One region of the Comamonas sp. UBA7840 genome, then DNA from elsewhere that is predicted to be linked to it. Evidence: predicted binding sites of a transcription regulator. Region 1 holds the regulator's gene; each other region holds the start of a gene.
What was found. Region 1 encodes FNR, which switches genes on or off when oxygen is low (the NO sensors DNR and NnrR bind a similar motif). Its sites were predicted from a motif close to TTGATNNNNATCAA; they were not measured.
Positions count from the first base shown of each region.

Region 2: a site for FNR is predicted at 1,111-1,124, ahead of B3R00_RS04565 (bacteriohemerythrin). Genes of this name have one in related genera too.
Region 3: a site for FNR is predicted at 802-815, ahead of B3R00_RS04465 (PHA/PHB synthase family protein). Genes of this name have one in related genera too.
Region 4: a site for FNR is predicted at 1,302-1,315, ahead of cyoA (ubiquinol oxidase subunit II). Genes of this name have one in related genera too.

Region 1 covers NZ_DLTI01000008.1:31,147-33,350, reverse strand. The annotation lists gene hemN (oxygen-independent coproporphyrinogen III oxidase) at 1-310, opposite strand, end outside; gene fnr (fumarate/nitrate reduction transcriptional regulator Fnr) at 514-1,239, shown strand; gene B3R00_RS01700 (hypothetical protein) at 1,342-1,590, opposite strand; gene B3R00_RS01695 (FixH family protein) at 1,770-2,057, opposite strand; gene ccoG (cytochrome c oxidase accessory protein CcoG) at 2,126-2,204, opposite strand, start outside.
Region 2 covers NZ_DLTI01000015.1:170,279-172,482, reverse strand. The annotation lists gene glmU (bifunctional UDP-N-acetylglucosamine diphosphorylase/glucosamine-1-phosphate N-acetyltransferase GlmU) at 1-973, opposite strand, end outside; gene B3R00_RS04565 (bacteriohemerythrin) at 1,258-1,704, shown strand; gene tyrS (tyrosine--tRNA ligase) at 1,927-2,204, opposite strand, start outside.
Region 3 covers NZ_DLTI01000015.1:145,662-147,865, forward strand. The annotation lists gene B3R00_RS04460 (GMC family oxidoreductase) at 1-625, shown strand, start outside; gene B3R00_RS04465 (PHA/PHB synthase family protein) at 909-2,204, shown strand, end outside.
Region 4 covers NZ_DLTI01000012.1:165,634-167,837, forward strand. The annotation lists gene cyoA (ubiquinol oxidase subunit II) at 34-1,080, opposite strand; gene B3R00_RS03035 (MFS transporter) at 1,505-2,204, shown strand, end outside.

The DNA.
Region 1 (2,204 bases):
CACGACCACAGTGCTGCAGATGCAAATCAATTTCGCGCTCCAAATAGCGCATGTATGTCACAGCACGTTCATGGTGCTTGGTGATGATCTTGTTGCACGCGCAGTAGTAACACAGGGAGTCACAAAATGGAATGTGCACATAGAGCGACATCGGCTGGTTTACAGCAGCTGCAACTTTGCGCTGCTTCAACGCCAAGATATAGTCACTATCACCAAACGCCTCCACAAACCTATCCGCAGTGGGATAAGAGGTGTAGCGCGGGCCTGGCACGTCATAACGACGCAAGAGTTCGGGGGTGACGACGGTCATGAATGAATCTTTTCCTTGATGACCATACTTTGCAACAATCGGCCACGTTTATCCTTGACGTGAATCAAGAGGTTGATGTACAAGGAATGTCACAATTTGAGCGACATCATTCCTTACTCCTTCGAGCTATCCCATAGTCTCTTATCTGATTTTTTAACTGCACAAGTCATCTTCTTACACAAGACTCTTGGGCTTTCGAGTACATGACTCCTCCAACCATCAAAGTTACCTGCTCCAACTGCAATTTGCGTGAACTCTGCATGCCCATGGGCCTGAATGAGCAACAGTTGCAGCGCATCGATGACATTGTGGCTACCCGCCGCAAAGTCAAACGCGGAGCAACACTGTTTCGCAACGGAGAAGCATTCACATCGCTGTACGCCATTCGCACGGGCTTTTTCAAAACCTGCGTGGCCACAGAGGATGGTCGCGACCAAGTGACTGGCTTCCAGATGGCTGGTGAAATCATTGGCCTGGACGGCATCGTCAATGACCACCACACCTGTGATGCCGTAGCACTGGAAGATGCCGAAGTCTGCGTCATGCCTTTTGACGGATTGGAAGAAATTTCGCGTGAAGTGACTGCCTTGCAAAGCCATGTGCACAAGGTGATGAGCCGCGAGATTGTGCGCGAGCACAGCGTCATGCTACTGCTGGGCAGCATGCGTGCCGAAGAGCGCTTGGCTGCTTTTATTCTGAACTTGGTTCAACGCCTGCATGCACGCGGTTTCTCCTCGTCGGAACTGGTGCTACGCATGACACGCGAAGAAATTGGCAGCTACCTGGGTCTGAAGCTTGAAACCGTCAGCCGCACCTTCTCCAAATTTGTGGAAGAAGGCATGGTTGAGGTAAAACAGCGCCACGTGCGCATTTTGGACACTGCTGCACTGCAGCGCTTGGTCAACAGCCAGCACGAGTGCAACAAGTAAGCGCTCTGGCTTTCCCATAAAAAAACCTCCCAGCGTAGGCTTGGGAGGTTTTTTTATGGGTGGTTGCTTTTTTATACAGCGACTGCCACAACACTGCCTTCGTTACATGCTGGGCTGGGCGTTCACTTCGGAAGCAGAAATAGACAGCAAAACCGTCAAATATCCAGCAGCCACAAAAACCACCCAAAAAGCAAAAAAGGCCAAGGTATAAATCGCCGTGCGGGATAGCTCAATCCCTTGCCCCAACCACAACATATCGTGCGGGTCGAATGCGGCAAACACCAGCATTTCCATCACGCCAGCTGCCAAAAAAGCGGGCCAAACAATCCACATTAAACGTCGTGTCCACATGTGCACTCCTTTGCGTGAATCATGTGGACATTGTGAGCACCATTCCCAACCAGGCTGCGTGGGACAAACGCTAAATAAAAATAATAGCTGCCAGCGCAATATTTACAATGACTTGTGCATTAAAAGCACTTGAAGTCAGCATATTTAAAGCGCAAGCAGCTACTTTTTTTAATAAACCGTTATTTAGGTGCCAGATTGGGCAAATCAGCATCGGGGGTTGTCACATGGTTACGCGCAGCACCCGCTGGCGCCAAGCTTTTTTCGATGTGGCGCAGTTCCTGGTTGATATTCAGGCCCTTTTGGTAGTAATCGTTGTCCACTACGGGATCCGCACCATTCATGGCAATCATGGCTGTCACGATACCTGCCACGACCACCACGGCAGGCCCTGCGAACACCAGCCATACGTGGCCATATTTCCACCAAGGACCTGATGGCACTTCCAGCTTTTTTGCTACCTGAGTCATAACCCACTCTCTTTCCATCAAACGCAGTGTGCAAGCACTCAGTCTTGCACACCAACAATGCTGCGTTCTTAGCGAGGCACTAAGAAAACTGATTTTTCAAGCACATGGCCTTTGCCACTTTGTGCCGTGATTTCAAACTCAATAGGA
Region 2 (2,204 bases), on a different contig from region 1:
CCGCGCCCGCCGCAATCGTGGCATTGCTGATGTGGCAGTAGGCACCAATGCTGGCGCCTTCACCCAGTTCCACCTTGCCGGTGAAGATACAGCCCACATCAATTTCCACATCCGGCCCGCACAGCAGTTGCGCCGCATGACCGCGCACATCGTCGCGCAGGTCAAAGCGGGCGGGGTCGGCCAAGCGAATGCCTTGCTCCATCAAGCTGCGTGCCTGGCGCTGCTGGTGGGCGCGTTCCAGCTCGGCCAGCTGCAGCGGGCTGTTCACGCCAGCCACCTGCACGGCATCTGTGATGCGGTGGGCCACCACGTCCACACCATCGGCCACCGCCATGGCAACAATGTCGGTCAAATAGTACTCGCCTTGGGCGTTGTGGTTGTTCAGTTGTGCAAGCCAGTGCGCCAAGCGCTTTGCGGGCACGGCCATGATGCCACTGTAAATCTCGGTGATGGCGCGCTCGGCGTCGCTCGCGTCTTTTTGCTCGACGATGCGCTGCACCGTGCCTTGGGCATTGCGCACGATGCGGCCATAGCCCGTGGGGTTGTCCAGGGTGACAGTCAGCAGCGCCATGCGGCTGCCGCCAGCAGCTTCCACCAAGTCTTGCAGGGTGGATGCCTGGGTCAGCGGCACATCGCCCGAAAGCACGATGACCATGCCGTCCTGTGCCAGCGCAGGCACAGCCTGCTGCACGGCGTGGCCGGTGCCCAGCTGCGGCTCTTGGCGCACAAACTTCAAATCCAAAGCCTGACTGCTGCGGCCTTGGCCGATGGCCGCCTCCACCGCTGGTGCCCCATGGCCGGTAATCACCACGGCCGAGCGCGCCTGCAGCTGCGCGGCCGTATCCAGCACATGCTGCAGCAACGCACGGCCCGCCAGTTTTTGCAACACCTTGGGGTGCTTGCTTTTCATGCGGGTGCCTTTGCCGGCAGCCATGACGACGATATCAAGGGGAAGTGCGTGAGAGGAGGACATAAAAATCAATTGTGAAGCCAGCTACTGCCAGCGCTATGCGCCAGATTATCCCGCGCTGGCACACCTGCGCGTGAACACCTCGGCCAGACAGCCATCTGATTGGCGTGGGGCACACACGACAGGCTGCCCCGAAGTGTTTGACCTGCGTCAGCAAGCGCTGGGGGCGCCTGGGTTGCCCCCTTGGAGCCGCGCGGCCCTTTCTGCATTCTGTACAGCTTCGCGCCGCGCACACTGCCCCGCGCGCTTTTTCACCGTCTTCTCAGAGTGAATTGAAAGGATCGTTCATGACCTTTATGCCGTGGTCCAGTGCGCTCATGCTGGGCATTCCGCGCATCGATGCGCAGCACCAGACGCTGGTGCAATTGATCAACACCTTGTATGACGAGCTGAGCAACCCCATCCCTGAGCGCGCCGTCATCGGGCAGGTACTTGAAGGCTTGGTCGATTACACCCACAACCACTTCATTGAAGAAGAAGTGATGTTCCAGCGCTACGGCTATCCGCAAACGGCCGCGCACACTGCCGAACACGCCCACTTCACCGCCCAGGCCATGGATTGGCTGCTGCGCTTTGAGGCCGGGGAAGATGTCGACCTGGAGGCGCTGGACTTTCTCAAAGACTGGCTGCGCTGCCACATCCTTGAAGAAGACCGCGCGTATGTGCCGTTTTTCCAAGCGACCCTCGCCGCAGACAACACCGTATCACCGCCACCCGTTGCCATTAAAAAGTGAGCTACTGGCGCTTGTATTGCATGGATTTCAAATAATAAACACTCTCAAACCCATATTTCCCCAAGCGCAAACAGCTCATTTTTTCAAAGCATAAAAAAGCCGCCACCTTTTCCAAGGCAGCGGCTGGGGGCACGCACAGCGCCCAGTCTCTCCAAGCTGCAGGTGAATTGCGACTTCTGGCTTCTGGCTGCTGGCTTGGGCAGGCCAGTGCGTCGCCAACGGTCAGGCCAGCGTCACGCGGGCAAACTTGCGCTTGCCCACCTGCAGCACAAAAGTGCCCGCCTCTACCTTCAGGCCGCGGTCGCTGATGACGGTGCCGTCAATGCGCACGCCGCCGCCGTCGATCAGGCGGTTGGCTTCGCTGGTGGAAGGCGCCAGGTTGGCTTGCTTGAGCAAGGCACCAATCCCCATGGGCGCACCGGAGAGGCTCAGCTCCGGGATATCGTCGGGAATGCCGCCCTTGGCACGGTTGTTGAAGTCTTGCTCGGCCGCATCGGCGG
Region 3 (2,204 bases), on a different contig from region 1:
CAGGTTAACTACCAATTTTGCGGAAGCAGGTGCTTTTCTGAAAAGCAGCCCCGAAGTATCACGGCCTGATTTGCAACTGCATTTTGTGGTGGCCAAACTCATCGACCATGGGCGCCAGACCGTTTGGGGGCATGGTTTTTCCTGCCATGTGTGTGTGCTGCGCCCACAAAGCCGTGGCACGGTCAGGTTGCGCAGTGCAGACCCCTTGACGTTGCCATTGATCGACCCCAACTTCTTGGCAGTGGAGGACGACTTGCAGCGCACCGTCCGGGGGGTGCAAATGGCACGTCGCATCTTGGCGCAAACCGCTTTGGCGCGGCATCGCGCGCAAGAGCTGCCTCGTTCCGCGAGCGCGCAAACGCCTGGGGAAATTGCACAGTGGGTGCGGCAAACTGCAGACACGATTTACCACCCAGTGGGCACCTGCCGCATGGGGCGTGGGGCGATGGATGTGGTGGATAGCCAATTGCGTGTGCACGGGGTGCTAGGGCTGCGGGTGGTGGATGCTTCTATTTTTCCGAGCATTCCAAGTGGTAACACGAATGCGCCCACCATCATGGTGGCCGAAAAAGCGGCATACATGGTGCTGTCACACGCAGAGAAAACGTTTGCGGCAGCGGGCTGAATGTGCGCTGGAGTCCTACAGCGCAGGAGGCGTGTGCTGTGTGTCGCCTGTTTACAAAAAGTAAATCTTGCGCGAGCTGTAACGGGTGCGCTTTGCCCTAGCTGGAACGCCTGTCAGGATAATCCGGCGGCCAAAGCGCCTATTGCATACTTTGAAGACAGTAGTGCGGCGAAAGCTTGATCAGTGTCAAGGCTGGAGCCTTTGGATTTGGTGGAAGTCCTTCTTTTCTTGAGAATCAGATGTTTCGGGCTTGATACAAGCTGTAACGCTGCATGGAGATGAAGTGACTGCTGAAAATAACCAGAAAGATTTGCAAGCTGAAGCTGCTCAAACTTTGGATGATCGCGTACGCGCTGCGTTGAGTGCTTCGACCATGGGCCTGTCGCCCGTGGCCTTGGGGTTGGCAACAGCCGACTGGTGCATGAATTTGGCATCTTCCCCCGGCAAGCAAATGACACTGGCGCAACGTGCGCTGCATCTGGCGCAGGAGGCTGCGCAAGCCAGTGTGCAACCTACAGGTGAGCGTGATGCGCGCTTCAAAGACGCGGCGTGGCAGCAGTGGCCTTACAGCGCCATGAAGGAGGGCTTCAAGGCCAGTGACCGCTGGTGGCGGGAGGCGGCGCAGGTGGAAGGTATGACGCGCCATCACCGTCAGCTGATGGATTTCTTTGCCCGGCAATGGATGGATGCCTTGGCACCTTCCAACTGGGCGATTACCAATCCCGAGGTGCTGGCCAAGGCCAAGGAAACGCGGGGCGCAAGCTTGCGTAAGGGCTTTGAGCTGTTTGTGCAAGATCAGCAAGCGGCACACCAAGCCAAAGCCGATACACCGGCGCAAGCGCTGGAGCCACTGGAGTTCGCCGTCGGCAAAGATGTGGCCTGCACGCCTGGCAAAGTGGTGTTTCGCAACCACTTGATTGAGCTGATTCAATACAGCCCCAGCACTGACAAAGTGCTGCCAGAGCCTGTGCTGATCGTGCCGTCTTGCATCATGAAATACTACATTTTGGATTTGTCGCCGCACAACTCCATGGTGAAGTACTTGGTTGGTCAAGGGCACACCGTGCTGATTGTGTCTTGGCGCAATCCCGACGCATCAGACCGAGACCTGAAGATGCAGGACTATCTGAGTACAGGTGTCTTGCAGGCGATGGCAGCCGTCAAAACGGTAACCGGTGCTCGCAGCATTCACACCATGGGGTATTGCTTGGGAGGTACTTTCTTGGCGATTGCAGCGGCCGCCTTGGGGCGCCTGAAGCGCAAGAAAACACGCACCGAAAAAGAGCAGGCCTTGATTCCCTCTGATATGCCGGAACTCAGTTCGGTCATCTTGCTGGCAGCGCAAACTGACTTTTCCGAACCCGGGGAGTTGGGCGTATTTATCGACGAGGCGCAACTGGCCAATTTGCGCCAGAGCATGAATGAAAAGGGGTATCTGTCAGGCAAGCAGATGGGCGGTTCTTTCCAGTTCTTGGCCTCCAAGGATTTGGTGTGGTCGCGCAACACACGGCGCTATCTGATGGGTGAGGATGACGCCAGTTTTGATTTGATGAGCTGGAATGCGGACCAGACCCGTTTG
Region 4 (2,204 bases), on a different contig from region 1:
CGCGCCGAAGCGCCTCAAGGCCGCCGTCCTTGCTTATTGCTGTGCCACAGCACCCTGGGAATCGCGCTGGTCCAGGAGGGCCACCACGCGGTCTGCGTTTTCCACCGAGCACACATCGTCAGGCAGGTTCAGGCCCACCTTCTTCATGTAAGCCGCGCCGCCTGCAGCGTCGATGGCCATCATGTGGTGCATGCACATCTTTCCTTCTTCCACGCACATGTTCAGCACGCGGTCGTACAAACCTTCTTGCACGGAAGAGAAACGGGTGACGGGATGGCGCTCGCTGGGCTTGACCAGATCCAGGTAAGACACACGGTTGAGCTCCTGGCCTTCGTCCTTGGCCTTTTGCACCCAAGCGTCAAAGCCTTCGTTGCTCAGGCCATGGAACTTGAAAGTCATGCCCGAGAAGCCAGCACCGCTGTAGTGCGAGTTCAAACCCTTGAAGACGCCTTCTTGGTTGATCACGGCATTCAGCTCGGTCTGCATGCCGGGCATGGCATAGATCATGCCGGCCAGATCAGGCACGTAGAACGCACTCATAGTGTGCGAGGCGGTCAGCTTGAAGCGGATCGGACGATCCACAGGAGCAGCCAGTTCATTGACCGTAGCAATTCCTTGCTCGGGGTAAATGAACATCCACTTCCAGTCCAGTGCCACGACTTGCACTTCCAGCGGCTTGACGTTGGGGTCCAACGGCTTGCTCGCAGAAATACGGTCCAGCGGACGATAAGGATCCAACTTGTGCGTGCTGATCCACGTCAGTGCGCCCAGCGCAATGATGATGATCAGGGGCACACTCCAAATGACCAGCTCCAAGGCGGTCGAGTGGTGCCACTCAGGGTCGTACTCGGCCTCGGCATTCGTCTGGCGATACTTCCAAGCGAACAGCAAAGTCAGCAGGATCACAGGGACGATGATGATCAGCATCAGCAAGGTGGCAGTCACCACCAAGTCGCCGGACTGAGCAGCAACATCCCCAGCGGGATTAAGCACGACGGCCTTGCTGCAACCGGTGAGGGTGGCAAGCAGTGCCGCGGCAGCGAGCCAAACTGGCCCGCGAGTTTCCGTGGATTTAGGCATGCTTTGAACGCGAAAAACGCGCGTTGTTAGGTGTAAACGCGGATTACAAAACCTGCTGAATTTACTCCGGTCCACCATCTTCTTGCTTCTTGACGCTGGTCAACGCAGTGCCGTGTGATGTCTTTACGTAGGAAACCAGCACCCCAAGCTGTCAATAGACCTCTGTCAAAGAATGTCTAAATCCTTGATTTTTCAGGACATACTGAAATAAGAAAAAGCTCTTGATAAATGTCAAGACCACCCCCAACTTGGGGCAATCCAGCCACACCCAACACCCCGCTTTGGCCGGGGTCTTTGCGCCTTTAGGGTCGCTTTGCCGTAGCAACAAACCCTTCTCCTACAGAGGCCCCGGATAAAACTCGCTTGTTGACCTGCATCAAGCGGCGTACAAGTGGTGCATTGTTTCCCCAGGAGCGATGCATCTATGACTAGCTTTGCACACACCCCCCATCCTATGGATGCGGCATCCATGGACCGGCAGCTTGCTGCGGCGAACCACAGCGAAGACATCACCCCAGGAGAAATCGCCGCCGGCGTCATCATCGGACGAGCCTCTGAGTACTTTGATTTTTTCGTCTTCGGGATTGCCTGCGTGCTGGTGTTTCCTTATGTGTACTTCCCGTTCTTGTCCCCGCTGGAAGGAATGCTGGCAGCTTTTTCGGTTTTCGCACTGGCTTTCATCGCCCGCCCGGTCGGCACCTTCATTGGCATGGAAATACAGCGCCGCTGGAGCATGGCCGCCAAACTCACGATTGCGCTTTTTTTGCTCGGCAGCGCGACGGTAGGCATTGCCCTGCTGCCCAGCTATGACAGCATTGGCGTGCAGGCCATCTGGTGGTTGATGGGCCTGCGTATAGCCCAAGGCCTGGCCGTGGGTGGCTCCTGGGAAGGTTTGCCCTCCCTCCTGGCGCTGCACGCGCCCACAGAAAAACGCGGCTGGTGGGCCATGATTGGTCAACTCGGCGCTCCGATTGGTTTTATCGTCGCCGCAGGGGTGTTTGGCTTTATCTACAGCCAACTCTCGCACGAAGAATTCATCAGCTGGGGCTGGCGCTACCCGTTCTGCGTCGCTTTTGCCATCAACGTTGTGGCCTTGTTTGCCCGCCTGCGGTTGGTGGCCGATG